DNA from 4 places in the Massilia sp. Soil_C_3 genome. Region 3 is predicted to be linked to each of the others. Evidence: predicted binding sites of a transcription regulator. Region 3 holds the regulator's gene; each other region holds the start of a gene.
The links. The regulator sigma-54, encoded in region 3, starts transcription at its own class of promoters, with help from an activator protein. The targets are predictions, from matches to a motif close to TGGCANGNAANCTGCTTT.
Positions count from the first base shown of each region.

Region 1 (7,884 bases), on a different contig from region 3:
GCCGCGCTGGCGCCGGGCTACGACTGGCAGCAGTGGTTGAAGGCCTCGGGCCTGCAGGGCAAGGCCGATTACCTGATCGTCAGCCAGCCGACCTACCTGAAAGGCTTTGCTGACGTTCTCGATCGTGTTCCGCTGGCGACCTGGAAAGCCTATCTGCAGTTCCAGACCGTGAACGGCTACGCCAACTACCTGTCGAAGGCCTTCGTCGACCAGCGTTTCGCCTTCAACGGCACCACCCTGGCCGGCATCCCGCAACTGGAACCGCGCTGGAAGCGCGGCGTCTCGACCCTGGAGTCGAGCCTGGGCGACGCGGTCGGCAAGCTGTATGTGGCGAAGCACTTCCCGGCCGAGCGCAAGGCGCATATGGAAGTCCTGGTCAACAACCTGCTGGCCGCCTATAAGGAGTCGATCGACACCCTGGACTGGATGAGCCCTGCGACCAAGAAGGAAGCGCAGGCCAAGCTGGCCAAGTTCACGCCGAAGATCGGTTATCCGAACAAGTGGAAGGAATACACCGCGCTCACCGTCAAGCGCGATGACCTGGTCGGCAACGTGATGCGCTCGCGCGAAGTGGAATACAACCGCGAACTGAACAAGCTCGGCAAGCCGATCGATCGCGACGAGTGGGGCATGACGCCGCAGACCGTCAACGCCTACTACAACCCGGAACTGAACGAGATCGTGTTCCCGGCCGCGATCCTGCAGCCGCCGTTCTTCGACGCCAATGCCGACGACGCGGTCAACTACGGCGGCATCGGCGCCGTGATCGGCCACGAGATCAGCCACGGCTTCGACGACCAGGGTTCGCAGTACGACGGCGACGGCAATATGCGCAACTGGTGGACCGAAGAAGACGGCAAGCGTTTCGGCGAGAAGACCCGCGCGCTGATCGCGCAATACGCGGCCTTCAGCCCACTGGAAGGCTATCACGTCAACGGCGAACTGACCCTGGGCGAGAACATCGGCGACAACTCGGGCCTGGCGATCGCCTATAAAGCCTACAAGATCTCGCTGAAGGGCAAGCCGGCGCCTGTCATCGACGGTCTCACCGGCGATCAGCGCTTCTACATGGGTTGGGGCCAGGTGTGGCGCACCAAGATGCGCGAGCCGGCTCAGATCGCCCAGATCAAGACCGATCCGCACTCGCCGGCGCAATACCGCGCCAACGGCACCCTGAAGAACCAGCCGGGCTTCTACGAGGCGTTCGGGGTCAAGGCGGGCGACAAGATGTACCTGGCGCCGAAGGATCGCGTGATCATTTGGTAAGCATTCCTTGAATGCATAAAAAAATGGGCCGCTTGCGCGGCCCATTTTTCATGCGGCGGTCGATGCCGGTCTTACTTGGCCAGGCTCGAGTAGCTGCAGGACTTGTAGACGCCAGTCTTCGGATTGCCGAAGACCGTGCTGTTGCAGGGGGTCTTCGCAGTGATGACCTTGGTGTTGTAGTAGCCGGGAGCGCCGAAGCGCACTTCACGGGTTCCGGTGAAGGAGCAAGTACCGCCTTCGGGCGCACAGACCCTCCAGGTGACCGGGGCGGCCGGGACGGCCGGGACCGATGGTGCCGGGATCGAAGGCGTTGCCGTCGGGGCGGCGCTCTCATAGGCGCCGATATCCAGTGCACCCGAGGCCGGACGAGTCTCGCTGGCTGCCGTATGCTTGTACTGTGCGGTAGGCGCCAGACTGAAGCCAGATGCCGATTTGCCCGGCGCGGTAGCAGCATTGATCACGAGCGCGTTGGCGGTAGGACGCAGGTCGAACTGCGCACGGTTGACGAAGCCTGGCGCCACAGAGCGGAAATTGCTTTTCTGAACAGCGCTTGCCTGGCCGGTCACCGAACCCGTACCACCGAAGATATTGTTCTGAATCAGGGCTGCCTTCGTCACCTTGCCGCCGATCAGCACGAACGTTCCACGCGAGCTGTCCTCGTTCAGGAAGGTGTTGTTGACCACGTATAGGTCTTGCCCTGGGTTGGTAGCGCCTTCCAGTCCATAGGCCAACATGCCCGGGTTGTTGTGAGCCGACGGTTGATGGATCACATTGCCGATCACATACGATGTGCCGCCGTTCGGCAGATCGATCTCATAGCTCGGCTTGCCGTTCTTGGTCGAACCGGTCTGGCCGGACGGCGTGCTCGAGAAACGGTTGTAGGTGATCGTATTGAGCTTGGCGCGCGACTTCAGGTTATGGCCGACGTTGGCGTCGTGCGAGTAATTGAAGCGGAACACCAGACTGGCGATATTGCCGATGTACAGATTGTGCGAATAGCCATCGCCATACCCGTTGTAGCCGAACTCGCTGGACTCGATCACGACATTGCTGTTGGCGTTGGCGCCGGACAGGATGCCGTTCTCGTTATCGTGCAGGAAGGATGAGCGCAGCGTGAAGTTGGTGCCTTCCAGGCGCAGTGCGGCGCCGTTCTTGTCCGGCACCTTGGCGCCGTACATCTCGACGTTCTCGACCTTGATGTTATTGCCCTTGACCACCCAGATCGCCTTGCCCTGGGCATTCTTGCCGGCGGCGTTGATCTTTGGACGGCCGTTGACGCCGCGGATGATGAGGTCGTTGGCGCTGATGGCGCACACGTCGCCGCTGTAGGTCTTGCCGCCCTGAATTTCGATGATGTCGCCGGCCTTGGCCTTGGCAAAGGCGGCGCACGGCGCCGCGTAAGTCTTGCCCGGACCCACCGACAGGGTGGCGGCCGAAGCGCTGCCAACGGCTGCCAGCGACATCAGCAGCGCGGCATTCAGACGGAAGACGTGGTGTTTGGTCGATGCAGAGTTGCAGAATGGCATGATATTTATCCTGTAAAAAATTCCGCTTGGAATTTGTTCCGGTTGGAAAGTTTTGAAGGATACGATATTTACGACGGTCTACTTGTAACTAATTGTGACAGTGCATTATAGAAATATTTAACAAATATACATTCACGAACATGTCTGGAAACTATTTCTTGCAAGAATTTTTGGCAACAGAATCGTAGTATTTATATACACTCTTTTATTTCTTTTAGAAAAGAATTTGAATATGTAATTCCGGAAATTAAAAGATTCGGATTAATACAGGTAAATGTTTCGAAAAACACAGGGTGAAAGACCATCGCTGGAGAAGGTAGCGAGCTGGCAGGGCGGTGGATGGCCCAGCGAAGGGCAGAATGATGTTCGGAGAGAAAATCGAACTGGTAGTTTGAAAGAGGTCTCTACTGAAAGCTGATGTCGGAATAATTTACAGGCTGCACCTGCCAGTAACTGGTGCTTTGCGCTAATTATTTGATTTTTATCGATAAATTTCTTATCGGCACGAAACTTGCTTTGATGCCAAGCATATCATTTTTATACCGAGGGGAAGTCGTGCGTAAATTTATTGGGTCGATTCTTGTTGTCATGGCGACAATGGGGCTGGGAGCGCAGGCTGCGGTTGCCGCACCGCTCGTCGCAGCTGGCTCCACCTATTCCTTCTATCTGCAAGGCTATGAAAGTGATAATGCCTATACCGGTGTTGCCGCATTCGATGGCGTGGCGGAACAAGGTTTTCGCAACACCGGTGCATTCACGGTGAACGAGTCCGAAACCGATCTTGGCAATGGTCAATCACTCATCAGTATACAGATTCGCAGTGCCGGTGATTTATTCCCATTCCCAGGAGAAACTGCGATCTACGGAATCGGCCTTTTCGATTTTCCGCTGATGCTGACCAGCGCCGTTTCCCTGTATGAGGCCCGTGTTTCTTTCCTCGACGCCGGTAATAAAGTGCTGGTCGACAGCGGGAATCTCGCCGGTGATGTTTATCAGAATAATTCCTGGGACGGTTATTTCCCGGCGACGAATGACGCCTTCGGTACCGAGGGAGTGGGCGGGCTCGGCGTGCTGGGAATTAACTTCGATTTCTTCGTGAGCACCGAACCGGCCGCAGTCCCCGAGCCGGCCGGCGCCCTGTTGATGGGGCTTGGCTTGATGGCCATGCTGACCACGCGTCGCCGCCGTTCGCACTGATCGAAATTAGTTTATTGCTGGGTTGCGCTGCAACAACGTTCATGATCTTTGAAACAAAAAAGCACCCAATCGGGTGCTTTTTTATTGGAGTTGCAGCGTGTCTTATTTGACAGCGGCCACCATGTAATCGACTGCAGCCTTGACCTCGGCATCGGGGATGGTGGAGCCGCCTTTTGGCGGCATGAAGCCGGTCTTGCCCTGGAAGCCCTTGATCGCGTGCTCGTACATCACGTTGGCGCCCTGGCCGAGACGCGCGGTCCACGCTGCCTTGTCGCCGAACTTCGGCGCGCCGGCAATGCCTGCACCATGGCAGGCGATGCAGGCCGAGTCATAGGCTTTCTTGCCGAGGTCGGCGCTGGCAATGGCTGGCGCGGCTACCGGGGCAGCGGCGGTGGCGGCAGCCGTGACAGTGGCAGAAGCGGGCGTTGCGGCCGGGCTAGCTGCTGCCGGCGCAGCGGCGGTAGCGGCGGCGTCGGCCGGCGCCTCGGCGGCAGCCGGGGCAGGCGCGGGTTCGGCCGGTTCCTTGAAGCTGGCGCCGCTCTTGTTGGTCATGAAGACGACGGCGCGCTCGACCTCGAGATTGTCCAGGTCCGGATTGCCGCCCTTGGCCGGCATCGCACGAATGCCTTCGATGGCGTGCTTGAGAACGGTGTCATAGCCTTGCGCCAGGCGTGCGCCCCAGGCGCCGTTGTCGCCGGTCTTTGGCGCGCCGGCCATGCCGCTATCGTGGCAGGCCGCGCAGGTGGCGGCATAGACGGCGCCGCCGGCCTGCAGCACGCGCGGCGCATTGGCGTCGACCAGGATGAAACCTTCTTCGGAGACCGGGCGGATACGGTTAGAAATCGCCTCGGCGCTCTGGCCGTCGGTGCCGGCGCCAGTGGTAGCGGTACTGGTAACGAAGGTGACCAGCAAAATAATACCTAAAACGATAACCAGAAAAAATGCCGTGACGGCAACGACGAGCTGCTTTGGCGTGCGGATGAGGGATTGATGTTCGTTGTGTGCGTCGCTCATGATTTCCTTAATTCAATTAAAAAAACCAGCCACTGGGCACTGCGATTTAGTGGCTTTTTGCAAATGCCGTCAAGCATCTTATTATAGTGTAATCCTGCTTTGGTGTAGGGGTTTTTCCGCCTCTCCCCATGGACGTACTTGCGGAAAGACTGTATCCTTCGTCACACCTCCAGCGCGGCTGTAGCTCAGTGGATAGAGTATTGGCCTCCGAAGCCAAGGGTCGCTGGTTCGATCCCAGCCAGCCGCGCCATTCCGGCATCATTGCCGTCGATTTCCGTCCCCTCCTGTTCGTCCAGTGTGCGCCGGCATGCCGCCGTCTCACGTCCGACTCTTCCGTGTGGTCGTTTGCACACCATTGTTTAATGGTGCATGCGCACAATTGACATTGTTGGTTGTTGACTTTAAGGTAAGTAGCCATTGGCAGGCTCTTCATTGCCGGCAGGCCTGATCCGGCACTCTCGCGTGCCACACGCGACGACATTTCCGCGCATGTGCCGCACTCTTGAAAGAGGACCTTCCATGACTCTCGACCATGGCCTTCGCGACCGTATCGCCCTTTTGCGCTTCGTCATGATCTTCGGCATCATCATGCTGCATACGCCGCAGTACGTGCCGATGGCCGAGATCGGCAATGGCTGGTTCGATGCCACCAAGGCCTTTTTCCAGCTCGCCGTGTTTCGCGCCACCGTCCCCGTGCTGACCGTCATTTCCGGCTTCCTGCTGTTCGGCGCCGCCCTCGACCGTGCGCCGGCCCGCCTGTTCAGCAAGAAGGCGCGCACGATCCTGCTGCCCTTCCTGTGCTTCAACCTGCCGCTGGTGCCGCTGGCGCTGGGAGCGCAACTGTTTGCCGGTGTCGAGATGTCCGCGCAATTGTGGCCGTTTGAACCGATGGCCTGGCTCAATGCGGCTTTCGGCCTGACCGCCTCGCCCATTAACTACCCATTGAATTTCTTGCGCGACCTGCTGGTGCTGATCCTGCTCGCGCCCGCGTTCGGCTGGCTGCTGCGCAATTACGCCTGGCCTGGCCTGGTGCTGGTGTCGGTCGTGTTCTTTAATAACTATGACAGCGCGCTGGTGCTACGCGACCTGATGGCGGTGATGTTCTATGTCGGCGGCATGGCCGCCGTGCGCGGCTGGAACCTGCGCCTGCTCGACCGTCATGCACTGCTGTGCTTCCTGTTATTCCTGCTCGCCTGCGCCGCCATCGTGCATTTCCGTGTCGCGAACACGACCTATCTGCGCCTGGTTGCGCCATTCCTGATCTGGCCGGCCACCGTCTGGCTGGCTTCGTCCCGGCTTGGCCCCTGGCTGGTCGGCATGAGCAAGTACAGCTTTTTCATGTTCCTGGCGCACGCTCCGCTGCTGCTGCTGTCCTGGCTTCTGTACAGCCGCTATGGCAGCGCCTTGCCTTATCCCGTGTACTGGCTGATGGCGCCGGTGCTGGTGACGGCCATCTTGGTCGGCGTCTACCGCATCGCGGACGTCTTGATTCCGCAGCTGTTTCCTCTGCTCATCGGCGCAGGACGGCGTGCGCGCCAGCCGGCGCCGGCCACAGATGCCATACCGGTGGTGGATCAGCCCCAGGCCGCCGGGACCAAAATCTGAGACAAACACTTGCTCTAAATCAACGTTGGCTTTAAAACAATAGCGCACGATATCCATCGTTGCGCTGCATACTGTTGAGTGGATGCTAGAATTTCTTTCCCTTATCGCAAGTGTGTGTCGCAGCTGCTGTCCTACCCTTGTTGCATTGACCTGACGCGGCAGTGAACCGTCGTTGAGTCCGCTTGTGTTTCCATGCTATATTTACTGTTAAAAATATAGCAAAAAATTGCCATGCAAACGATGCATAAAAAACATTATTTAACAATTCATGATCAGATTTAGTTGCAGAGGCGACAAGTCATCGAGATTACACAGCGCTGACCTACCATGGCGTGCACGCAGCTGGCGGCGAATGACGGTAGAAAAGTGTGTCGTCAGGGCATTGCCTTAAAGAAAGCTGCTCAACCCTGCGCACGGCAGATCTAGCGATAAAGAAACAAATCTCAATCTTTGCTATATTGATAATGTTGCGCAGGAAATTTTGTTGACCGGGACGCGGACACCGTCGTCCTTTGTTGTAAATACAACAGATCCTGGCGAGCGCGACACGTTATAGCTATTGTATGAGACCATGCGCGCGCTGCTATCCATGTAGCTGTTGCCTAGTGGTCGTTTTTGCCAACTCAGCAAGCAGTGAAGCAATAATAAATTCTGGGGAATAACATGTTTCGGATCTCTAACCACTACGTGTCGAAGATCGTATTCGTCCTTCTGTTTGTAGAGATGTTGATCCTGCTTGGTGCCGCCTATGCCGGCGCCGCCATGCGTTTTCTCGACGTTGGTGCGCCGGTGACGGCCCTGCAACTCGATCACTTCATGGCCTCGGCGATTGCTTTCGCGGTGGCGGTCAGCTTCAGCATGAGCGCCATGGGCATGTACCAGCTCGATTTCGACGAAGGCCTGCGCCATCCCTTCCTGATGAAGCTGATGCCCGCCTTCCTGATGGGCTTCCTGATCCTGACCCTGGTGTTCTATATCGCCCCCGACCTGTATTTCGGCCGCGGCATCCTGCTGCTGGTGTTTGGCCTGGCGGCGGTCGGCATCTTTACGGCGCGCATCATCTTCTTCAAGACCTCCGAGATGCGACTGATGCAGTCGCGCATCATGTTCCTGGGTAGCGGTCCGCTGGCCAAGGAGTGCAGCGAGCTGGCGCAGAAAAAGACCAGCTATCACCGCTACAATATCGCCGGCTTCATCCCGGTCGCCAGCGAAGAGGTCTGCGTGCCTGCGGGCAACCTGCTCAAGGTGCGCGACGGCGATTCGCTGGTCAAGGTCG
Region 1 covers NZ_JBDGJG010000009.1:156,202-164,085, forward strand. The annotation lists gene AC3A6F_RS19580 (M13 family metallopeptidase) at 1-1,266, shown strand, start outside; gene AC3A6F_RS19585 (right-handed parallel beta-helix repeat-containing protein) at 1,338-2,792, opposite strand; gene AC3A6F_RS19590 (PEP-CTERM sorting domain-containing protein) at 3,348-3,989, shown strand; gene AC3A6F_RS19595 (c-type cytochrome) at 4,092-5,003, opposite strand; tRNA gene AC3A6F_RS19600 (tRNA-Arg) at 5,178-5,253, shown strand; gene AC3A6F_RS19605 (acyltransferase family protein) at 5,523-6,608, shown strand; gene AC3A6F_RS19610 (TIGR03013 family XrtA/PEP-CTERM system glycosyltransferase) at 7,272-7,884, shown strand, end outside.
Region 1: a site for sigma-54 is predicted at 3,293-3,310, ahead of AC3A6F_RS19590 (PEP-CTERM sorting domain-containing protein). Genes of this name have one in related genera too.

Region 2 (7,884 bases), on a different contig from region 3:
ACGGAAGCAGAACTCGCTGGCGAGTTTTTTATCCTGGGCATCACGAATAAAGGCAAGACGTTCCGCCCGAGCGACTGGGCCGAGCGGCTGTGCGGCGTCATGTCCTGCTATTGTCCGGGTTCCGGCGGTCCCAATGCCCACCTGAAGTTTTCGCCCTACGTCTACCCGACCGTGGTCAACGGCACCAAGGCCGTCGTGGTCAACCGCAGCCTGCAGAAGATCGAACCGCTGGCCTATCACTTCGTGGTCAGCTTCGCCAAGGACAACGATATGCAGGTGGTCGACGCCTGTTTCGTGCCGCTGCCGGGCGAAAAGAAGCCAGGCGCCGCCTGAACATCCCCGCAAGCTAGCCGCCATTGGCGCTTTGATCGAAGTCAAAGCGCCAATTTTGTTTTGGCTTAGCCTCACCCGGATCAGGGCAGGGGAGGGCATCATGCGCATCGGCGAAATCTGTACCACTGACACCATCTGCTGCACCCGCGACGAGACCGTGCAGGGCGCCGCCATGCTGATGCGGCGTCACCACGTCGGCGACCTGGTCGTGGTCGACACCGACGGCGGCGGCAACGTCCCGCTCGGCATCCTGACCGATCGCGACATCGTGCTGGCCGTCGTCGCTCCCGGGCTCGATCCGGCCAGCCTGCTGGCCGGCGACATCATGAGCGACGACCTGCTCACCGCCAGCGGATCCGACGACGTCTACGAGACCATCGAGCACATGCGCCTGCGCGGCATCCGCCGGGTGCCGGTCGTGGATGCCCAGGGCAATCTCTGCGGCATCGTCAGCGCCGACGACCTCCTCGAGTTCCTGGCCGAAGAGATGAGCGAGCTGTCACGCATCGGCTCCTGGCAGCAATCGCACGAGCGCCGTGTGCGCCAGTAGCTGCTTGCCGGCAAGTTATGTCAACTGAGTAAGTGGTTAGGTCACGAGCAAGACGCCCGTCTGCTACCATCTTGGAGCAGGCGGGACGGTTGGCGTCCCGCCGAGTAGACGGGACACCATGAATTCGAGATTTCAGTTGCGCGGGATGGCCGCGCATGTAGCAGCGGGCTGCCTGGCCCTGGTCATGATCGCGCCGGCGACCGCCGCCGCCCCTGCAGCCCCAGGCGCCAACAAGGCCGCCACCGGCGCGGCGCTCCCCAAGGGCGTCACCCTCGGCCCGTCGGTCGAAGGCATCACCGAATACCGGCTGGCGAATGGCTTGAAAGTGCTGTTGTTCCCGGACGCTTCGCGGCCGACCGTGACCGTGAACGTCACCTATCTGGTCGGCTCGCGCCACGAGAACTATGGCGAGACCGGCATGGCCCACCTGCTCGAGCACCTGCTGTTCAAGGGCGCGAAGAACAACCGCGACATCACCAAGCAGTTTTCCGAGCGCGGCATGCAGTTCAACGGCACCACCTCGCTCGACCGCACCAATTACTACGAGGTGTTCCAGGCGTCAACGGAAAACCTGGACTGGGCCTTGCAGATGGAGGCTGACCGCATGGTCAATTCCTTCGTCTCGGCCAAGGATCTCGCGTCCGAGATGACCGTGGTGCGCAACGAGTACGAGGCCGGCGAGAATGAACCCGGCAACGTGCTGTTCAAGCGCATGCAGAGCGTCGCCTATGACTGGCACAGCTATGGCCGCTCGACCATCGGCAACCGCAGCGACATCGAGAACGTGCGCATCGAAAACCTGCAGGAGTTCTATCGCACCTATTACCAGCCCGACAATGCGGTGCTGCTGGTGGCCGGCCAGTTCGACGAGCGCGCGACCCTCATCAAGATCAACCGCCTGTTCGGCGCGATTCCGAAACCCAAGCGCACGCTGCCGGCCTTCTGGACGGTGGAGCCGACCCAGGACGGCGAGCGCAGCTTCGCCGTGCGGCGCCAGGGCGATATGCAGTTCGTGGCGGTCGGCTACAAGATCCCGTCCGACCTGCATCCAGAGGCCGAGGCGCTCGGCTTCGCTTCCGAAATCATGGGCGACGCGCCGAATGGCCGCCTGCACAAGCTGCTGGTCGAGACCGGCAAGGCCAGCCAGGTGTTCAGCTTCGGCCAGACCGGCTATGCGCCGGGCCTGCAATTCTTCGGCGCCGTGGTCAAGCTGGGCGAGCCGATCGAGCCGGTACGCGAGGCGTTGATCCAGGCGGTCGAGGAACTGGCCAGCAAGCCGCCCACCACCGAGGAGCTGGAACGGGTGCGCCGCTCCTGGCTGAACACGGTCGAGCGCAGCCTGAACAATCCTCAGGCGGTGGGCGTGGCCCTGTCCGAGCCGATCGCCCTGGGCGACTGGCGCATGTATTTCGTGGGCCGCGAGCGCGTGCAAAAGATGACGGCCGAACAGGTTGCCGCCAGCGCGGGACGCTATTACCTGCGCAGCAACCGCACGGTCGGCACCTTCATCCCGGAAGAAGCATCGAAGCGCGCCGAACTGCCGCCGGCGCCCACGGTGCTTGATGCGATGAAGGACTTCAAGCCCGCCGTCTCGAACCTGGTGTCGGAGAATTTCGACCCGAGCCAGCAGAACATCATGAAGCGCACCACCTTGACGACCGCCGGCGGCGTCAAGCTGGCCTTGCTGCCGAAAAAGAATCGCGGCGAAACTGTGACAGTCGACCTGCGCCAGCACTTCGGCGACGAGAAAAGCCTGTTCGGCAAGGGCACGACCCAGGCCCTGACGAACCTGATGCTGATGCGCGGCACGACCCGCTATACGCGCGCCGAACTGGCCGACGCCTTCGACAAGCTCAAGATCGCCGGCAGTCCCACCCATTTCCAGACCACGCGCGCCAACCTGCCCGAGGCGCTCAAGCTCGTGGCCCATGTGCTCAGGGAGCCGGCTTTCCCTGAGTCCGAATTCGAGCAATTGCGCCAGCAACTGCTGGTCGGCATCGAAGCGGGCCGCAACGAACCGCAAAGCGCGGCCGTACGCGCGCTCAGCCAGCACTTCAACCGCTATCCACGCGGCGACATCCGTTATTCGCCGAGCCTGGAAGAGCAACTTGAAGAAGCCAAGGCGGCGCGTCTCGCGGACGTCAAGGCCTTCCACGGCCAGTTCTACGGCGCCAATCCGGCCGAGATGGCCATCGTGGGCGACTTCGATGCGCAGGAAATCGCGCCGCTGGTCAATACCCTGTTCGGCGCCTGGAAAGCGCCGCAGGCCCACGCGCCGGTGATGGTCGCGCATGCCGAGGTGGCGCCGGTGGCGCGTACCCTGAATACCCCGGACAAGGAAAACGGCTTCTATATCGCGCGCCTGAACCTGGACCTGAACATCGACGACGCGGACTATCCGGCCCTGACGCTGGCCAATTACATCTTTGGCGACGGCGGCCTCAAGTCGCGCCTGATGGACCGCATCCGCCAGCAGGATGGCCTGTCGTATGGCGGCGGCTCGGACGTGTCGCCGGGCACCCTGGACCGCGCCGGCAGCTTCACTATCAATGCGATCGCGGCGCCGCAGAATCTGGCGAAACTCGATGCGGCGGTGCGCGCCGAGCTGGCGCGTGCGCTCAAGGATGGTTTTACTGCCGAGGAACTGCTAGGGGCCAAGTCGGGACTGATGCAGCAGCGCCTGCAATCGCGCTCGAACGACGGCGCGCTGGCATCCGGCTGGACCTCGTTCCTGTACCGTGGCAAGACCTTCGAGGCCTCGGCGGAACTCGAGCGCAAGCTGGGGGCCGTGACTTTGCCTGAGCTGAATGCCGCATTCCGCAAGGCGATCGATCCGGCTAAGCTGTCGGTGTTCATGGCGGGCGACCAAACCAAGGCGAGCGGTCCGGCGACACCCGTAGTTACTATGCCGTAACTACAACAGTTTCCTGACAAAAACTCTCTGGATTGTGACAATGCACGAAGCCATGCGTTAAAATGTTTCTTTTCGGAAGCAAAAGTTTCATCCAGGGAGCATCATGAAGGCCATCAGCAAGCAGCAGCCGGCAAGCGGTTTGTCGTTCACCGGCAAGGTCGTTTTGGTCACCGGAGCCGCCAGTGGAATCGGTCGCGCCATCGCCCTGGCGTTTGGCCGTGCCGGCGCCAGCGTCGTCGTGGCCGACGTCTCGATCGACGGTGGACACGCCACCGCGGCGATGATCGTCGAAAACGGCGGCAAGGCGCTGTTCGTCCAAAGCAACGTCACCCGTGCCGGCGATGTCGAAGCCCTGGTCGACAAGACCATCAATTACTATGGCCGTCTCGACTTCGCGATCAACAATGCCGCGGTCGAGGAAGAGCGCCAGCCGCTGGCCGACGGCGACGACGAGCAGTTCGACCGCATCATGAACGTCAACGTCAAGGGCGTCTGGCTGTGCATGAAATACCAGCTGCGCCAGATGCAGAAGCAGGGCCACGGCGCGATCGTCAACATGGCCGGCATCGCCGGCCTCGTCGGCAGCCCGAACCATGCCATCTACGGCGCCAGCAAGCACGCTGTCGTGGGCCTGACCAGGAGCGCCGCCGCCGAGTACGCGCGCGAGGGCATCCGCGTCAACGTGCTGTGCCCGGCCGCGGTCAAGACGCCGATGCTGGCGCGCGCCTTCGAGCGCGATCCGGGCATCGAGAAAAAGCTCAAGGCTGCCCATCCAATGGGGCGCTTCGCCGAGGCGGGCGAGGTGGCGCAGGCCGCCCTGTGGCTGTGTTCGGACATGGCGTCCTACGTCAATGGCCACGAGATGGTGGTCGACGGAGGTTTCACCGCCGTTTGAGCAGGTTTTCCTGTCGGAAATCTTTACACTGCGGGGCGTATTTGCGTCCTGCGAAATCCCAAGTCCCTGTTTTTAATCAAGTATTTCCTAGTGGCATAAATTATGCTTATTGGTTGCATGTCGTGTATGTACCCAATGCCTTTCCACTTAGTGAGACCAACTTGAAAAAGACTTTTGCCGCACTGGCACTCGCCGCCGCCCTGCTTCCCGTCGCAGGCGCCCATGCCGCCGTGATCAGCTTTAACGACAGTATCGGAATCACGGAAACGGATTGGTCCGAGACGCTGCGTTTCAGCAAGTTCAACACCAAGCTCGGCACGCTCAATTCGATCAAGTTCGACTTGAGCGGCCTGGTCAGCGGCGCGGGCTTCGCCGAAAACCGGGGCAGCAACGCGGCGAAGGTCACCCTGACACTGGGTTCGACCATCGAGTTGACCCGCCCCGATGGCAGCACGCTGGTCGTGGCCAACCCTGTATTCGACCAGCTGTACAGCCTTGGCCGCTATGACCGTGTTCTCGACTTCGCTGGCACCTCCGGCGTCCATACCGGGACGATCGAGGCAAGCAAAGCCGAATCCTTCCTGAGCAGCAGCGCCAGCGATTTCGCCCTGTTCTCGGGCAAGGGTTTCATCGAGCTCGGCCTGAGCGCGCTGGGTACCTCGTTCGCGAAGGGGCCAGGCAATGTGATGACCGGGTTCGACACGCTCGCATCCGGTGCGGTGCAGGTCACGTACGATTACACGCCATTTGCCGAAGTCCCGGAGCCAGCCACCCTGGCGACCATGCTCGCCGGTTTCGGCCTGATGGGCGCAGTGCGCCGCCGCCGCGCAAGGAACAAGGCGTAATCGCGAGACGCGCGGGCACGCTGCCCGCAACGGAAAAACCGTCATTGCCGTCCCCGGCATGACGGTTTTTTTCATGAAGCGCCGCTTCAGTTGTGGATGTACTTGGCGAACACGTCGCTGAAGTCGCGTTTGGTGTGGGTATCGAGCATGGCCGTGTTCAGCGCTTCCAGCAGTTCGCCGTACTGGCTGACCAGGCTGCCCGCGCCGGGCGCGATATTGAGCTTGTGGACCGAGGCCGTGGCGTCCAGCGTGCGCAGCGCATTGTCGCGGCACACGGCATCGCGCCGTTGCTGCTTGCCGATGGTGGTCAAGGCCTTGTAGATGTCCTTCAACTGTTCGATGAAGGATTTTTTGACGTCGATCGAGAACTTCGTGTCGTTGACGTTGAACTTCAGTTCGATGTCCATGTCCAGCGTGCCGGCAGTTTCGATGCTGACGTTGGTGATGAGGTTCGACGAATACTCGTAGCGCTTGATCGAGCGCTTCGAGGACACGGCTGAATCGCCGTCGACGTGGATCAGGGCAAGATTGGTGAAGCAGTACTCGTCCTTCTTGCTCTTGATCAGGAAGAAGATCTGCTCACCGTCTTCCGTGAACAGGTAGTCGTCCGCATCGACCTTGCTGTAGTCCGCCGGTCCGACGATGACACCGATATCGCTCAGCCCCAGTGCTTCCGCCGCCATTCTCTTGAACATGATCGTCCTCGTGTGGTGAAAAAGGATAGATTAGCATTCCCCCAGCAGTCTGCGCGCATCAGGCTGCAGTGAGTTCGGCCACGAAGTCGTAGGTATCGCCGCGAAAGTACGAGCGGCAAAACTCCACCGCGCGCCCGTCGCGCAAGAAACCCAGCCGCTCCACGCACAGGCCGGCATCGCCCTCGCGCGCATCCAGCAGGCGCGCCTGCTCCGCACCCAGCAGCAGGGCCGACAGGCGCTGCAGCGCGCGCACCGGACGATTTCCACTGGCCTCCAGCGCCTCGTACATCGAGTCGCCCACTGCCTCGAGCGAGGGCAGGGCGAAGGCGGCGATGGTTGCGTACTCCAGGCACATCGGCGCATCGTCGGCATAGCGCAGGCGGTTGAAGCGGTACACCGGCGTGCCCGGCGACAGCCGCAGGCGCAGCGCTTCCTCGGGCGTGACCAGGCCTTCCGAGCGCTTGAGCCAGCTGCTCCTCGGCGCCCGGCCACGGGCGCGCATGTCTTCCGAGAACGAACTCAGCTTGGCGAAATTCTTTTCGATGCGCGTGTTCAGAAAATTGCCCGAGCCGGCACGCCGCACCAATAGACCGTCGTCGACCAGGCTGTCGATCGCCTTGCGCACCGTGATGCGCGAGATGCCCAGCTCCAGCGCCAGCTGGCGTTCGGCGGGCAGGGCGCTCGAGGGGCCGTAGATGCCGTTGTCGATCGCTTGGCGCAGCGCGCGCTGCAGTTGCTGGTAGAGCGGCAGCTTGCCGGCGCCGCCGGCGAGGCTGGCCTTGGCGGCGTCGTGCATCAGTTGGACGAGGGGATTCATTCAGCGGGCATGGGGACTGGGACGCCCATCATACCGCAGGCCGCCCGCCGCTCAGGGCAGGGGATGGACGAGGTTCACAAGCACCGACAGCCCGACGAAGCAGGCGGCGGCAAGGATTTCGTGGCGCCGCGTCTCCAGGCGCACGCCGGTGACGGCCCAGGCAATCAAGGCGCAGGCGACCAGCGGCGTCAGGAAGTTCGCGTCGAGCGCCTTGCCCAGTTCGCCATGCACGAGCTGGTGCATGCCCTCCGTCATGCCGCTGAACAGATTCTTGATGCCCAGGTGGCGCTCGAGGAGGCCGGGCGACAGGCCGAGCAGTGCTTCGGCGCGTACCAGCGGATTGGCCGGCAGCCAGGCCAGGGCGGCGCTCGCCAGCAACAGGCCCAGGCGCCCGCCGACCGTGCCGGTCATGCGATACGCGGCTTGCGGACGATGAGGTAGATCGGCACCGCGACGATGCAGATCAGGAACGAGAACAGCCCCCAGCCGATGCCGCTCATGCCACGCGCCTTGGCATCCTTGCCGATCAGTACGCCGATAATCGCTGCGATGATGAGTCCGCCAACTGCTTCCATCAGATGATCCCCAGTAGTGTGTTTCCATAATTCTACTGAGAATCAACTGTGTAAAACTCGCCAATAGTCACGGCCAGCGCCGGGCCGTAGTCCATCATTTCGGACGCGGATCCTTCAAGGGCTGGCTGACCACGGCGACCCGGCCCGCGCGCACTTCGCGCACCGCGGTGGCCACCGCGCGCGCCACATTGCGCGTCTCTTCCTGCACCGCGGTGTCCTTGTCGAAGGTCTCATGGCTGTCGGCATACGATTCGTAATAG
Region 2 covers NZ_JBDGJG010000002.1:155,276-163,159, forward strand. The annotation lists gene AC3A6F_RS03600 (DUF3579 domain-containing protein) at 1-333, shown strand, start outside; gene AC3A6F_RS03605 (CBS domain-containing protein) at 434-883, shown strand; gene AC3A6F_RS03610 (M16 family metallopeptidase) at 1,029-3,797, shown strand; gene AC3A6F_RS03615 (SDR family oxidoreductase) at 3,901-4,692, shown strand; gene AC3A6F_RS03620 (choice-of-anchor E domain-containing protein) at 4,854-5,537, shown strand; gene AC3A6F_RS03625 (PH domain-containing protein) at 5,624-6,232, opposite strand; gene AC3A6F_RS03630 (GntR family transcriptional regulator) at 6,291-7,049, opposite strand; gene AC3A6F_RS03635 (hypothetical protein) at 7,101-7,460, opposite strand; gene AC3A6F_RS03640 (hypothetical protein) at 7,457-7,624, opposite strand; gene AC3A6F_RS03645 (flavodoxin family protein) at 7,719-7,884, opposite strand, start outside.
Region 2: a site for sigma-54 is predicted at 4,784-4,801, ahead of AC3A6F_RS03620 (choice-of-anchor E domain-containing protein). Genes of this name have one in related genera too.

Region 3 (7,884 bases):
CGGCCCGCATTAAGGTCATGATCTTCGACGTCGACGGCGTGCTGACCGACGGCAGCCTGACCTACGGCCCGGAAGGCGAAGTCACCAAGACCTTCAACGTGCTCGACGGCCTGGGCATCCAGCTGTTGAACAAGACCGGCGTCCAGACCGCGATCATCAGTGCGCGCCTGTCGCCGATCGTTGTCAAGCGCGCGGCCGATCTCGGCATCTCGCACGTCCACCAGGGCATCCACGACAAGCGCATCGGCTTCGCCAAGCTGCTCGAGGCCACCGGCTTCACGGCCGAGCAGTGCGGCTACATCGGCGACGACGTGATCGACCTGCCGCTGTTCGCGCGCGTCGGCTTCGCCGTCGCGGTGCCGTCCGGCCACCCCGAGGTGCAGCACCGCGCGCACTACGTCACCAAAAATGGCGGCGGCCGCGGCGCGGTGCGCGAAGTGTGCGATCTCGTGATGCGCGCCCAGGGCACCTACGAGCAGGCGCTCGCGCCGTACTTCGCCTGAGGCCACGCACCATGGCCACCATCGTCCAAAACAAGCGTACCGCGCATCGCTGGAATCTCCTGGCGATGATCGTGATCGGCACCTTCTTCGCCTTCGGCAGCTTCTGGCTGCTGCAACTGATGCAGGCGTCCGACATCGACGCCCAGCTGGGCGGGCCGCCGGACGAACCGGACTACATCGTCGAGAATTTCTCGTTCGTGCGCATGACCGAGAATGGCCAGCCGAGCTATGTGTTGTCGGGCAAGCACCTGGCCCACATCCCGCTCGGCGACGTCTCGCACGTCGACCAGCCGCTGCTGCGCGGCGTCGAGCCGGGCCGCCCGCCAATGACGGTGGTCGCCAAGAAAGCCCAGGTGTTCCACGAAGAGCACCGGGTCGAACTGATGGGCGACGTCGACCTGCAGCGCCCGAAGACGGCGCAGAGCGAGTCGTTGCACTTGCGTAGCCAGGCGCTGACCGTGCTCCCCGACGAAGAGATCGTCAAGACCGACCTCCCGGTTGACCTGAAGCTTGGGGCTTCGAGCGTGAAAGGCACCGGCATGGTCGCCAACAACGCCACCCAGCAAGTGCACATGTCCAGCCGCGGCCAGATCGTCTATCCGCCACGACCGCGCCAGTAAGCCCTGCGCCGCGTGATAACCCAGGACCAGCATTCCTTATCATGAAAAAATTATTTGCCGCCGTACTCCTTTCCCTGCTGTCGCTGACGGCAGCCGCCGAACGTGCCGACTCGCTCAAGCCCGCGCAGGTCGAATACGATTCCGCCGATCTCGACGGGGTCAACGGCGTGCGCACCCTTACCGGTAACGTGATTCTCACCCGCGGTACGCTGTTGCTCAAGGCCGACCGCGCCGTGGTCAGGGAAACGCCCGAAGGCTATATGACGGTGACACTCACCGCCAACAACGGCAAGCTCACTACGTTCCGCCAGAAGCGCGACGGCGGTCCCAACCTGTGGGTCGAGGGCCAGGCCGAGCGCATCGAGTACGACGAGCGCGCCGAGCTGGTGCGCCTGTACTCGAATGCCCTCATCAAGGAACTGGAAAACGATCAACTGAGCAACCAGGTCACCGGCCCTTTCATCTCGTATGACAGCCGCAAGGAAGTGGCCACCGTGCGCAACGATGTCAGCGGCCAGAGCAAGGTTGGGGGCGGCCGCGGCACCCTGATCCTGTCGCCGAAACGTACGCCTGCGGGAGCCGCCCAATGACGGCGATTCCGATGGATCTGGGCGATTGCAGCACCCTGGTCGTCAAAGGCCTGCAGAAAAGCTATGGCAAGCGCCTGGTGGTGCGCGACGTGTCGCTGCAGGTCGAATGCGGTGAAGTGGTCGGCTTGCTGGGCCCGAACGGCGCCGGCAAGACGACCTCGTTCTACATGATCGTCGGCCTGGTGCCGTCGGACGCCGGGTCGATCGACATCAACGGCACCGACATCACCAGCCTGCCGATCCACCGCCGCGCCGTATTGGGCCTGTCCTACCTGCCGCAAGAGGCCTCGGTATTTCGCAAGCTGACGGTGGAAGATAACATCCGCGCCGTGCTCGAGCTGCAGAAGGACAACGGCAAGCCGCTGTCGAAAGACCAGATCAACGAGCGCCTCGACACCTTGCTGGCCGACCTGCAGATCGAGAAGCTGCGCGAGAATCCGGCGCTGTCGCTGTCGGGCGGCGAACGCCGCCGCGTGGAGATCGCGCGCGCGCTGGCGACCAATCCGCGCTTCGTGCTGCTCGACGAACCGTTCGCCGGCGTCGACCCGATCGCCGTGATCGAGATCCAGCGCATCGTGCGCTTCCTGAAGGAGCGCCGGATCGGTGTCCTGATCACCGACCACAACGTGCGCGAGACGCTCGGCATCTGTGACCGCGCCTACATCATCAACCAGGGCGCGGTGCTTGCCTCCGGCCGCCCTGACGACATCATCGCGGACGAGTCGGTGCGCCGCGTGTACCTGGGTGAACACTTCCGCATGTGAGCCACGCCTAGATGAAACAGTCCCTGCAACTTCGCACTTCGCAGCACCTCGCGCTTACGCCGCAACTGCAGCAGTCGATCCGGTTGCTGCAACTGTCGACGCTCGAGCTGCACCAGGAGATCGAGCAGATACTGGGCGATAACCCCTTGCTCGAGCGGCTCGACGATCCGCTCGACCGATCGGTGCGTTTGCTGGCCGATGGCGCCATCAACAACGCACCGGCCATCGGCGAGGCGCCGCCGGCGCCCGGCCAGCAGGCCGAAGGGGATGGGGCTGTGGCCAAGGAAGGCGAGGGTTTCGAGGGCGGCGCCGAGGGCGAGCGCAGCGACGCCGACTGGGGCGAAGGCGGAGGATCATCTTCAGGCGGCGGTGGCGAGGACGAGGACGGCCGCCCGCAGCTGGAAGCCTGCGCCATCACCCTGCGCGAACACCTGATGGAACAGGTGCGCGAAGCCACCCTGTCGGCGCGCGACCGTGCGCTGGCCGAGCTGGTGATCGATGCGCTGGACGACAACGGCTACCTCGAAGAACCGCTCGACGAGATCCATGCGCGGCTGCCCGAAGAACTCGACATCGAGATCGACGAGCTGCGCTGCGCGCTTGCGCTGGTGCAGAGCATGGACCCGGTGGGCGTCGGCGCGCGCAGCGCGGCCGAGTGCCTGGCGCTGCAGATCCGGCGCATGCCGGGTGTGCCGATGGTCACGCGGCGCATGGCCCTGACCATCGTCGAGGGTTACCTGAGCTGGTTCGCCCAGCGCGAATACAGCAAGCTGAAAAAAGCGCTCGACTGCGACGACGAAGACTTGCGCGAGGTGCAGGCCGTGGTGCGCCAATGCAATCCGCATCCGGGCGCGGCGTTCGCCTCGAACGTGTCGGACTACGTGGTGCCTGACGTGATCGTGCGCCGTTCCAAGAGCGGCTGGGCTGTCACATTGAATCCGGACGTGATGCCGCGCCTGCGCGTAAACAGCCTGTACGCGAGCCTCCTCAAGCAGGGCAAGAGCGAGGCGCAGATGGGCGCGCAGCTGCAGGAAGCGAAGTGGCTCATCAAGAATATGCGCCAGCGTTTCGACACCATCCTGCGCGTGGCGGAGGCGATCGTCGAGCGCCAGCGCAACTTTTTCTCCCATGGCGCGGTTGCCATGCGGCCCCTTGTTTTACGTGAGATAGCTGATACACTAGGCCTACACGAGAGCACAATTTCTCGTGTCACAACGCAGAAATACATGCTGACCCCGCACGGCATGTTTGAGTTGAAGTATTTCTTCGGCAGCCACGTTGCCACCGAGGCGGGAGGCGAAGCATCCTCGACGGCAATCCGTGCGCTCATTGCACAATTGACAGGAGCAGAAGACCCTAGGAACCCTTTATCCGATAGCAAGATCGCGGAGATGCTCGGGGAACAAGGCATGGTCATCGCGCGCCGCACGGTTGCAAAATACCGTGAAGCCCTCAAGATACCCCCTGTAAGCCTCCGCAAGTCCTTGTAACTGCGCCGTCCACAGACATCGTGCCTTGTCGCGTCGATGTGGTCCACACGGTGCAAAATTTTCAAAGGAGTGTGTATGAACCTCACAATCAGTGGCCATCATCTCGAAGTAACCCCCGCCATCCGTGAATACGTTCAGAATAAGCTCGAGCGCATCATTCGCCATTTCGACCAGGTGATCGACACCCACGTCTTCCTAGCCGTCGACAACCTCACTGAAAAAGAAAAAAGGCAAAAAGCAGAGATCAACGTCCAGGTGTCGGGAAAGACCCTGCACGTGGCCAGCGTCGCACAAGACCTGTACGCCGCGATCGATACGCTGATGGATAAGCTGGACCGACAGATCCTCAAACACAAGCAGCAACTGAAAGACCATAGCCGTACGTCGATCAAACGCATGCCGGATAACGGCGGCGAAGACGCTGCTGTCGCCTGATCAGGCGCAGGGCTCACACTAGCTAAGGGCGTCTGAGGGGACGCCCTTTTTGCATCCAGCCTCCCCGGTATTACGCGCATCTATGTGTTCGGTAAAATGCATGTCTCTCCATTACGGATTACGCCATGACCGACCACGTCCTGACCCGCATCGCCAACCGCACCGGCATCATTACCCTGGACCGCCCGAAGGCGCTCAATTCGCTGTCGCTCGAGATGGTGCGCGCGCTGACCGACGTGCTGCGCGCCTGGCGGCATGACGGGCAGGTCGAAGCGGTCGTACTGACCAGCAGCAGCGAGAAGGCCTTGTGCGCGGGCGGCGACATCCGTTTCTTCCATGAGGTCGGGCATGCGGGGCCGATGGGCGGCAGCGCGCTGCTCGAGGATTTCTTCACCGAAGAATACGCGCTGAACCACCTGATCCATTTTTATCCGAAGCCTTACATCGCCATCATGGATGGCGTCGTGATGGGCGGCGGCATGGGCATCGCCCAGGGCGGCCCGGACTGCGGCCTGCGCATCGTGACCGAGCGCACGAAAATGGCCATGCCCGAGGTGAACATCGGCCTGTTCCCCGACGTCGGCGGCAGCCACTTCCTGTCGCATGCGCCGGGACAGCTCGGCAACTACCTGGGCCTGACCGGGCTGACGATCGGCGCCGCCGACGCGCTGTATATCGGGCTGGCCGACGTGTTCGTGCCAAGCGACGAGCTGCCGGCCCTGCAGGCATTGATCGCGTCCACGCAAGGCGCCGGCTTGCCGGCGGCGATCCGCGCCTTCGCGGCGCCGTTTGCTGCGATGGCGGGGGCAAGCGAATTGCAGGTCCGGCGCAAGAGCATCGATGCGCATTTCGGCGCGGCGTCGGTGGCTGCGATCATGGGATCGCTCGAAGGCGACGCAACACCGTTCGCACACAAGGCGCTGGCCGCCATGCGCCAGCGTTCGCCCCTGTTGATGTGCGTGACCCACGAGCTGCTGGCGCGCGGCGCCGCGCTCGACGTGGCCGACTGCCTGCGCATGGAACGCTCGCTGGTGCGGCGCAATTTCGAGCATGGCGAAGTGCTGGAAGGCATACGCGCACTGGTGATCGACAAGGACAATGCGCCACAATGGAATCCACCATCGCTTGCCGAGGTCACCCCAGAGATGGTGGCGCGCTTCTTCGCGCCGGTGTGGCCAGAGCATGCGCATCCGCTCAGGCATCTCGCATAATCCGCTGCGTGCATATCCATTTTTGCGTGACAGCGTAGCGACGGGGTGTGAACATCGGGTCCTCATGATTTGAAAGGAAGACCGATGCGCCTGTGTGCCCTGCTGATCTCGATGACTTTATGCGGCAGCGCCGCCGCGCAAGACTACCAGCCCGCCTTCGATCCGAGCCGGCTCAAGGGTCCCACGACAGGACCGGTCAACGAGATCATGGTGCTTGGCTCGCCTCACCTGGCGCATTTACCCAAGACCTTCCAGGCGTCGAGCCTGGCCCCGCTGAACGAACGGCTCGCGGCCTGGAAGCCGCAGGCGATCGCGGTCGAGGACCGCTCGGGGCCGCAGTGCGATTTCATGCGCCGCCACCCGGCGCGGTATGCGGAGACGGTCAAGACCTATTGCCGGGATACCGCGGCGGCGAAGGCCGCGACCGGGCTGGATGTCCAGCAAGCGACGGCAGAATTGGACAAGATGCTGAGCGAGTGGCCGGCGGCGCCGTCGGCGGCCCAGCGACGCCGCCTGGCGGCCGTGCTCCTGGCCGGCGGGGAGCCTGCATCGGCGGTGGTCCAGTGGTTCCGCTTGCCGGCCGGGGAGCGCCGCGCCGGCGACGGCCTGGACGCCGCCCTGGTCGCGCAGCTACAGGAGCTCGAAGCCAGTCCCAACGAAAGCGTGATGATCGCGGCACGGCTGGCGGCCCGGCTGGGGCATGAGCGCGTGTACGCCATGGACGACCAGACGGCATCCCGTCCTTACGCCGACCGCAAGGCGGCCGGCGAGGCGATCATGAAGGCCTGGGACAACCCGGCCAATGCGAAGCGCAAGAAGGACGACGAGATCCTCGACGCGGGCGTGGGCAGTGCGGAAGGCCTGCTGGCGATGTACCGCGCCTATAACTTGCCCGCCCATGTCGCCGCGACCTTCGAGATCGACTTCGGCGCGGCGCTGAATGAACCATCACCCCAGCGCTTCGGTCGTGGCTACGTCGGCTACTGGGAAACGCGCAACCTGCGCATGGCGGCGAACATCCGCGACGTGGTGGGCGTCATGCCGGGCACGCGGCTCTTGGTCATCGTCGGTGCTTCGCACAAGGGCTATCTGGAGGCGTATCTGCACCAGATGCATGATGTGCGGGTGGTGGATACGGCGGCGGTGCTGCGGTGATTCATCGTTGACGTGACCATACACCACCACGTTATGCACCGTCATTCCCGCGCAGGCGGGAATCCAAGTCTTTGGCGTAGTGGCTGCGTCGGGTGCAGTGATAACGCGTGCACACTTGGGTTCCCGCCTGCGCGGGAACGACGTGCCAGCGTTCGCTAAGCAATCACGCCGTTGGATTCTTCGGCTGCTCCCGATGCCGCACGATCACCCGTTCGGTGGCGCCAAAATAGGCGCCGAGGTGTTCGGCCATGTACACCGAGCGGTGCTGGCCGCCGGTGCAGCCGACCGCCACCGTCAGGTAGCTGCGGTTGTCGGTCTTGAACGAAGGCAGCCACTTGGCCACGAAGGTGCGGATGTCGGCCAGCATCTCGATCGCACTCGGCTGGGCGTCGAGGAAGTCGATCACCGGCTGGTCCTTGCCGGTGAGTGGCCGCAGGGCCAGGTCGTAATACGGGTTCGGGATCGCGCGCACGTCGAACACGAAGTCGGCGTCGAGCGGCACGCCGACCTTGAACGCGAAGGATTCGAAGAACAGCGTCAGCGGCGCATGGTCGACTTCGGCCAGCTCCTTGATCCAGGCGCGCAGCTTATTGGCCGAGAGTTCCGAGGTGTCGATCACATGGCCCAGGTTCTCGATCGACGACAGGCGCTCGCGCTCTTCGGCGATGCATTCGATCAGGGTGCGGCGCGAGGCCGGATTCTCGCCGGGTCGCAGTTCGTGCGACAGCGGGTGGCTGCGCCGCGTTTCGGAAAAACGCGCGACCAGCGAATGGGTGCTCGAGGTCAGGAACATGACCTTGACCGCATGGCCATCCTCGCGCATGCGGCGCACGCTCACCGGCAGTTCGACCAGCGATTCGGCGCTGCGCGCGTCGACCGCGACCGCCATCTTGCCGGTGCCGGTTTCATTGACCGTATTGACGAGGGCCGGCAGCAGGGCCGGCGGCAGGTTGTCGACGCAGTAGTAACCCGCGTCTTCGAGGACATTCAGGGCCACGGACTTGCCCGAGCCCGAGATGCCGGTGATGAGGACGATGTGCATGCGGCGATGATACCGCAACCTTCACCCGATGGCACGCCGCCGGGCCATCGACAGCGGTTCGGCCGTCGCTTCGC
Region 3 covers NZ_JBDGJG010000013.1:99,849-107,732, reverse strand. The annotation lists gene AC3A6F_RS23545 (KdsC family phosphatase) at 1-503, shown strand, start outside; gene lptC (LPS export ABC transporter periplasmic protein LptC) at 515-1,123, shown strand; gene lptA (lipopolysaccharide transport periplasmic protein LptA) at 1,165-1,713, shown strand; gene lptB (LPS export ABC transporter ATP-binding protein) at 1,710-2,477, shown strand; gene AC3A6F_RS23525 (RNA polymerase factor sigma-54) at 2,489-3,967, shown strand; gene hpf (ribosome hibernation-promoting factor, HPF/YfiA family) at 4,043-4,402, shown strand; gene AC3A6F_RS23515 (enoyl-CoA hydratase/isomerase family protein) at 4,528-5,613, shown strand; gene AC3A6F_RS23510 (DUF5694 domain-containing protein) at 5,698-6,768, shown strand; gene rapZ (RNase adapter RapZ) at 6,932-7,810, opposite strand.

Region 4 (7,884 bases), on a different contig from region 3:
ACCCGGCCGGCCTGGCAGTGGCGCGCGTGACCCAGGTCGAAAAGGCCGCCGGCTCGTTCGGCCGCGTGGTCGGCCAGCCGCTGGCCGGCATCGACCGCAATCGCCAGGTGCTGGTGATTATGTCGCATAATGCCTTGCCGCCGCGCCCGGCGCCCGAGGCGCCGCAGGCGGTCAGCCGGCGTAATATGCCGAAGATGGCGCCGGTGCCGCAGCTGCCGTTGCCGGCCACGCCGCTGCCGGCGGCCGGCGTGCCCGCCGCCGCCCCGGCCCCCACCAACGGCGCGCCGACGCCGGCCAACCGGCCTGCGACGACTGCCCCGGCCATGCCGCCCGCGGCCCAGGCCCAGGGCCGGACCCAGCCCCAGCCCACGCCACGTCCGGCGACCCCTGCCGCCACGCCACCTGCAACGACCGCGACCGCGCCTGCGCCGGCCGCCCGAACGGAGTAAGCCGCCATGCCCGGTCGCCGTCCGCATTACATCCTGCTGCCCGTCAGCCCGCTGTTCATCGCCTTCAGCCTGGTGTGCGCCTTCATGCTCAACCTGATGCCCTGGGGCCGCTGGGTTGGGGCGCCCGACTTCGTCGCGCTGGTGCTGGTGTTCTGGGGCATCCACCAGCCGCGCAAGGTCGGCATCGGCGTCGCCTTCTGCATGGGCCTGTTGATGGACGTGCACGACGCCAGCCTGCTGGGCGAGAACGCGCTTGCCTACACGGTGCTGTCCTACCTGGCCATCATGATCCACCGCCGCGTGCTGTGGTTCCCGCTGCTGACCCAGGCCATGCACGTGTTCCCGCTGCTGTTGCTGGCGCAGGCCATCCAGCTGGTCGTGCACATGGCGGTCTCCGGCCGTTTCCCCGGGCTGCTGCCGTTCGTCGAGAGCGTGGTGGCGGTGGTCCTGTGGCCGGTGATCACCTGGCTGCTGCTGGCGCCGCAGCGGCGCGCCGTCGACCGCGACCATACCCGCCCGATCTGAGGTTTTTTCGAGAATGACCGAGTTCAAGGACAGCGACCGCGAGATCCACCAGTTCCGGATGCGCCTCACGGCGCTGGTGGCGCTCGTCTTCATCTGCTTCGGCCTCTTGGTCGCGCGCGTGGTCTGGCTGCAGGTGCTGCACCATGACCAGTACGCGGCGCAGGCCGAGGACAACCGCATCGCGCTGGTGCCGATCGTGCCCAATCGGGGCCTGATCGTGGACCGCAACGGTGTGGTCTTGGCGCGCAACTATTCCGCCTACACACTCGAGATCACGCCGTCGAAGCTGCAGGCTGACATGGAATCGGTGATCGACGAGCTGGCCAAGCTGGTGGCGATCGATGCGCGCGACCGGCGCCGCTTCAAGCGCCTGCGCGAAGAGTCGCGCAGCTTCGCCAGCGTGCCGCTGCGCACCCGCCTGACCGACGACGAAGTGGCGCGCTTCACCGCCCAGCGCTTCCGCTTTCCCGGCGTCGAGGTGCAGGCGCGCCTGTTCCGCCAGTATCCGATGGGCGAGGTGGCCTCGCACGTGATCGGCTACATCGGCCGCATCAACGCCAAGGAAGCCGCCACGATCGAGGACGGCGACGACGCCGCCAACTACAACGGCACCGACCATATCGGCAAGGAAGGCGTCGAGAAGCGCTACGAGCGCCAGCTGCACGGTGTCACGGGCTACGAGCAGGTGGAACGCTCGGCCGGCGGCCGCGCGATCCGCACGCTCAAGCGCACGGCGCCGGTCCCGGGCAGCAACCTGATCCTGTCGATCGACATCGAGCTGCAGAAGATCGCCGAGGAAGCCTTCGGCGACCATCGCGGCGCGCTGGTGGCGATCGAGCCCTCGACCGGCGACGTGCTGGCCTACGTTTCGCGGCCCGGCTTCGATCCGAACCTGTTCGTCGACGGCATCGACTACCAGAGCTGGAACGAGTTGAACACCTCGCTCGACCGGCCGCTGATGAACCGTCCGCTGTCGGGCACCTATCCGCCCGGTTCGACCTTCAAGCCCTTCATGTCGCTGGCGGCGCTCGAGATGGGCTACCGTCGTCCGCACGACGCGATCCGCGACCCCGGTTTCTTCATGCTGGGCGGGCACCGCTTCAACGACGACAAGCCGGGCGGCCACGGCATCGTCAATATGTACCACTCGATCGCCCACTCCTGCGACACCTATTACTACCAGCTGGGCAACGAGATGGGGATCGATAACATCTCCAAATTCATGCGCGAATTCGGCTTCGGCCAGCCGACCGGGATCGACCTCGATCATGAAAAAGTCGGCGTGCTGCCGTCGAAGGAATGGAAGGCCGAGCGCTTCAAGCGCAACCGCGCGGCGCAGAAATGGGTGGGCGGCGATACCATCTCGATCTCGATCGGGCAGGGCTTCAACCACTACACCATGCTGCAGCTGGCGCATGCGACCGCGATCCTGGCCAATGACGGCGTGGTGATGAAGCCGCACCTGGTCAAGATGATCGAGGACGGCATCACCCGCGAGCGCACCCTGACGGTGCCCAAGGAAACCCGGCGCCTGTCGATGAAGCAGGAGCACCTCGACTTCATCAAGGATGCGATGGCCGGCGTGATGCGCGAAGGCACCGGGCAACGCGCCTTCTCCACCGCCACGTATACCTCGGCCGGCAAGACCGGCACCGCGCAGGTGATCGGCCTGCGCGGCAAGAAGTACGATGCCAATGCGATCGACGAACGCCATCGCGACAATGCGCTGTTTACCGCCTTCGCGCCGGTCGAGCAGCCGCGCATCGCGCTGGCGATGGTGGTCGAGAATGCCGGCTTCGGCGGTGTCGTGGCGGCGCCGATCGCGCGCAAGGTCCTCGACTACGCGATCCTCGGCAAGCGTCCGGCGCCGCCGCCGGAACCGAAGGAAGGCGCTCGTCCCGTCACCGTCAAGAAGGTGGCGCCTGCCCCTGTGCCGGCCCCGGCCCCGGTTGTCGCCGCCGCGGCCCCCGCCACCGCTACCGCCACCCGAATCGAATAAACCATGGCCCATATTCCAGAACGGCGCTCGCTGCGCCGCCGCCTGCGCCCGTACTTCATGGTGTTCGACCTGCCGCTGACCCTGATCCTGGCCATGCTGGTGACGATCAGCATGGTCACCATGATGTCGGCCGGCGCCGATTTCCCCGACCGGGTCGAGCACCAGATCCGCAACTTCCTGCTGTCGTTCGCGGTGATGTGGGTGGCCGCGAACATCGCGCCGCAAAACCTGATGCGGCTGGCGGTGCCGGTCTACGCGATCGGCGTGGCCCTGCTGGTCGCGGTCGCGATGTTCGGCCTGATCAAGAAGGGCGCGCAGCGCTGGCTGCACATCGGCGTCATCGACATCCAGCCGTCCGAGATCATGAAGATCGGCCTGCCGCTGATGCTGGCCTGGTACTTCCAGACCCGGGCCCAGGTCGCCGGCTGGCGGCATTACATCGTGGCCGCCGTGATCCTGATGATCCCGGTCGCCCTCATCATGGAGCAGCCCGACCTCGGCACCTCGCTGCTGGTCGCGTCGTCCGGCCTGTATGTGATCTTCCTGGCCGGCCTGTCGTGGAAGGCGATCGCCGCGGTGACGGTGAGCGTCCTGGCCTTCCTGCCGATCGGCTGGTCGATGATGCACGACTATCAGCGCCAGCGGGTGATGACCCTGATCGATCCGACCTCCGACCCGCTGGGCAAGGGCTTCCACATCATCCAGTCGATCATTGCGATCGGCTCGGGCGGCATGGCCGGCAAGGGCTATATGCAGGGCACCCAGGGCTACCTGGAGTTCGTGCCGGAACGCACAACCGACTTCGTGTTCTCGGTGTATTCCGAGGAATTTGGCCTGATCGGCAACCTGTTCCTGCTGTTCGTCTACCTGCTCCTGATCGGGCGCGGCTTGATGATCGCGGCCAATGCGCCGAACACCTTCGGCCGCTTGCTGGCCGGCTCGATCGCGATGATTTTCTTTACTTATGCCTTCGTCAATATGGGCATGGTCTCAGGGATATTGCCTGTCGTGGGGGTGCCGCTACCCTTCATGAGTTATGGCGGTACGGCCTTTATCACGCTCGGCCTTGGCGCCGGCATATTGATGAGTATTCAAAGACATCGTAAACTGGTGCAGACTTAGACTCTGATAAAGGACAGCCAATGGGCGTTCGTACAAGCTTCCTGGCGGTCATACCGGTTGCCATCCTGGTATCGGCATGCAGCAGCACGGGAGAGCACAAGCGGCTCAATCCTTTCCCCTGGCCACATAAACCAAGCGCCAAGCACGGCAAGGCGCCCCAGCTGCCAGCCGCCAAGTCGGGCCGCGGCGGCTATTACAAGGACGACGGCCCGGGCGACAACATCCCCGACGGCCTGCTCGACGTGCCCGACGCCGTGGTCAAGGCCGAGCCCTTCAACAAGTGGACCAGCCGTCCCTACACGGTGCTGGGCAAGACCTATACGCCGTTGGGCAACGACGTGCCGTATAGCGCACGTGGCGTCAGCACCTGGTATGGCGTCAAGTTCCACGGCCAGCGCACGGCTTCCGGCGAACTGTACGATATGTACAAGATGACGGCGGCGCATCCGACCCTGCCGATTCCATCCTATGTGCGCGTGACCAGCCTCGATACCGGCAATTCGGTGGTGGTGCGCATCAACGACCGCGGTCCCTTCCACGCCAGCCGCATCATCGACGTCTCGTATACGGCGGCGCTCAAGCTCGGCCTGCTGGGCAAGGGCAGCCACGAAGTCGAGATCGAGCGCCTGTTCCCGGGCGATCCGATCATTCCGCCGGCGCAGATCGCGGCCGCGCGCCGCGAAGTCGTGTCGATCGCGCAGTCGGCGCCGCCCGAGATCGAGGCCCTGATGCTGGAAGACCGGATCCATTCCGACAGCGCGGCGCTGGTGCGTCAAGCGGAGCCGGCGGCTTCCGAGGACGCTCCCGCACCTGCGAGCGCCGGCCGCTATTTCATCCAGTTCGGCGCCTATGGCCGGGCCGGCACCGCCGAGGCGATGGGCGAAAAGATCACCAACGCCGGCGTCGGGCTGGGCAAGCTGGAGGTGGTGAAGGTGGGTTCCCTGAACCGCCTGTATGGCGGCCCCTACGCCAGCCGCGCCGAAGCGCTGGAAGCCATGCGCGCGCTGCCGGCCAGCCTCGGCTTCAGGCCGATCGTGGTCCAGCGCTGATCCGGCGGCAACGTACGGCCCGTGGCGAACGGTGACGTCGCCATGAAAAATGGCCGGCGAACCGGCCATTTCTTCGAGCGGAAAAGAACCGCTTATGCTTGGGCGGTATTGCGGCGACGGCGCAGGAAGCCGATCGCGGCCAGGCCGGCGCCTGCCAGCAGGACGCTCGATGGCTCAGGCACTTCGCCCGGCACTTCGACTGGATCTTCGACCTTGGTGTAGTCCAGCACGAGGCTGCTGCCGGTCAGCAGCAGGTCGCCGACGACTTTCAGGCTCAGGCTCAGGTCGCCGTTGTTGAACAGCTGGTTGATCAGGTCCCGGTCATTGATAGTGCCGGTAATCGAGAAGCCGCCGGTGTAATCCTGGGTCACGATGGTGGTTTTGGTCTTCACGTCCGACTTGTAATAATCGCACCAGAACAGGAAGCAGTCCTTGCCGTCGACGACGCGCACGGATTTCGTACCGCCATTTTCGCTCTTCTCGTTGTATTCGGTCGCGCCGCTGCCGAGCACCAGGTCGCCGAACGACAGTTGCGCGGCTTCCTGTTTGCTGGTCTTGGTGATCGTATGGCCGACATCGACCGTGCGCAGGTAGGCACCGAGCGAGTTCGACCATTTATAGTTGCCGGCGTGGTAGCTGGTCTGCTTCGGGTCGCTCGTCTTGAAGGTGCCGCCGTTGTCGAGGAAGGCGAACGAGAACGTCAGGCTGTTCAGTTCATACTTGCCTTCGAGGTTCGATTTGAAGACGGTATCGTAGGTCTTGCTCGACAGGCTGGTGCCAAACGAGCCGTCCAGGTTGATGGTTTCGGCGGAGGCCGAGGTCGAGAATGCGCAGGTGGCGGCGAGCAGTGCGGCGATGATGGTCTGTTTCATGGAGATCCCCTTGGAATTAAATTTTAACAACACACTTTGACATGGAGCAAATTGCGTGCCAGAAACATAAGTGTCTGTTTTAATTACATTTATTTTCTTTGGGAAATTCTTGTGTAAAGAAATTCGACATTTTTGCGGAAGTGGTTGGATGGCGAGTTGCCGAAAAAAAAAGCGCACCACAGGTGCGCTTCCAGGCGAGCGGATTACGACGCCGTCAGTTGCAGTCTCGCAGCCCCGCATTCGGATAATCGTCGGCGATGCCGGCCAGCCTGGCGCGCAGCGGCGGTTCGATCGCCCGGTACTGGTAGCCCGCGCGCATCACCTGCGGCCCGCGCGGCAAGACCTGCACGCCGTGCACGCCCTGGCGCTGCAACTGCGCCACCAGCTTCTGGGCCGCGCTGTCGGTCTTGAACACCCCCAGCGAAATCGCCCAGCGCAGCGGCGAGTCGCCCTGCATGATGTAAAAATTTTCGACACCGCGTTCCTTGAGCTCGGCCGCGCGGCGCTGGGCGCCTTCGCGGCCGCCGTTCGGCGGCAGGTAGACCAGGCGGCTGGTCACTTCCTGGAAGGGGACCTCGACCCGCGACTGGCGCGCCGCGAGGTCCAGGCTCGCGATCCGCGCTTCGAAACGGCGTGCGTCCGCTGCGCTGAAAGGTCCGGCCTGGACGCAGGCAACCAGGTTTGCGGCGACGGCAACCGGCGCCGCCAGCGTTGGGTTTGGCGGCGGCGGGGCAGCCTCAGGCTGCGCGGCCTCGTCGGCCTCTTCCTGCTTGGCTTCGTCCAGCGCGCGCTTGGCCTCGACCGCCGTCAGCTGCGTGATGCGTTCGGGCGCCAGCTGGTTCTTCAGCCGCGCCGGCTCGCGTTCGCCGGCCCCCGGCTGGCCGAGCACACCCTGGCCATAGGCCAGCAGCGCCCCGTTCGCGGCCAGCAGCGCCCAGAATACGAATTTCAGCAAGGCGTTTCCCCTTTCGTCGATGCGGCCGCCGCCTGCAGGCCGACCAGCACGATATTATCGACCACCTGGTGCGCAACCTTGAGCGCCGGCGCGATATGCGGCGCTGCGCCGCCCGAGACGATGCAGGCCGACGCGCGATGCCCGGCCACGGCGCGTTCGATCGCGCCGGCCTGGGCCGACAGCACGCCGGAGAGAATCGCGTCGTTGGTATTGTCGCCGAAGAGCGCAGGCAGGGCGCCTGGCGCCACCTGCGGCAGTTGCGCCGTATTCGCGGCCAGGCTGGACGCCATCAGGGCCAGGCCGGGCAGGATCATGCCGCCCACGAACAAGCCATCCGCCGTGACCGCGTCGACTGTGGTCGCAGTGCCGCAGGTGGCGACGACCAGGTCCTGGCCGGGCGCCAGCGCGCGCGCGCCGATGGCGGCGGCGAAGCGGTCGCAGCCCAACCGGCCCGGCTCGCGGTAGCCGTTGCGCAGGCCGGCGCGTTCAAGGGTGGAGGCGAACCATTCGACCTCGATCTCCGTCGGCAGCAGGGCTGCGATGCGCGCGGCCAGCTGCGGACCGGCTACGTTCGACACCAGTGCCCGCGTGACGCCGGCGGCCATCCATTCGGCCGCCACTTCGTCGAGCTGCGCGTGCAGGACGGCGCCGTGGGAGCGCCACTCACCGAGAGCAGCGGGGGCATCGGCCAGCGCCCACTTGACGCGGGTATTGCCCGCGTCGACCAGCAGCATCATGTCTTCACCCGCAGCGAGACGTCGCCGGCCATGACCGTGATCCGGCCCTCCGCCGTGTCGAGCAGCAGGCGGCCGCTGTCGTCGACGCCGGCGGCGCGGCCCTCGTGCCGCACCGTGCCCTGGTCGAGCAAGACCACGGTTTCTCCCTGCCAGGCGTGGCGCAGGTTCCAGCGCGC
Region 4 covers NZ_JBDGJG010000001.1:76,679-84,562, forward strand. The annotation lists gene mreC (rod shape-determining protein MreC) at 1-449, shown strand, start outside; gene mreD (rod shape-determining protein MreD) at 456-974, shown strand; gene mrdA (penicillin-binding protein 2) at 988-2,973, shown strand; gene rodA (rod shape-determining protein RodA) at 2,977-4,095, shown strand; gene AC3A6F_RS00320 (septal ring lytic transglycosylase RlpA family protein) at 4,116-5,144, shown strand; gene AC3A6F_RS00325 (PEP-CTERM sorting domain-containing protein) at 5,237-6,016, opposite strand; gene AC3A6F_RS00330 (SPOR domain-containing protein) at 6,231-6,971, opposite strand; gene AC3A6F_RS00335 (type III pantothenate kinase) at 6,965-7,708, opposite strand; gene AC3A6F_RS00340 (biotin--[acetyl-CoA-carboxylase] ligase) at 7,705-7,884, opposite strand, start outside.
Region 4: a site for sigma-54 is predicted at 6,060-6,077, ahead of AC3A6F_RS00325 (PEP-CTERM sorting domain-containing protein). Genes of this name have one in related genera too.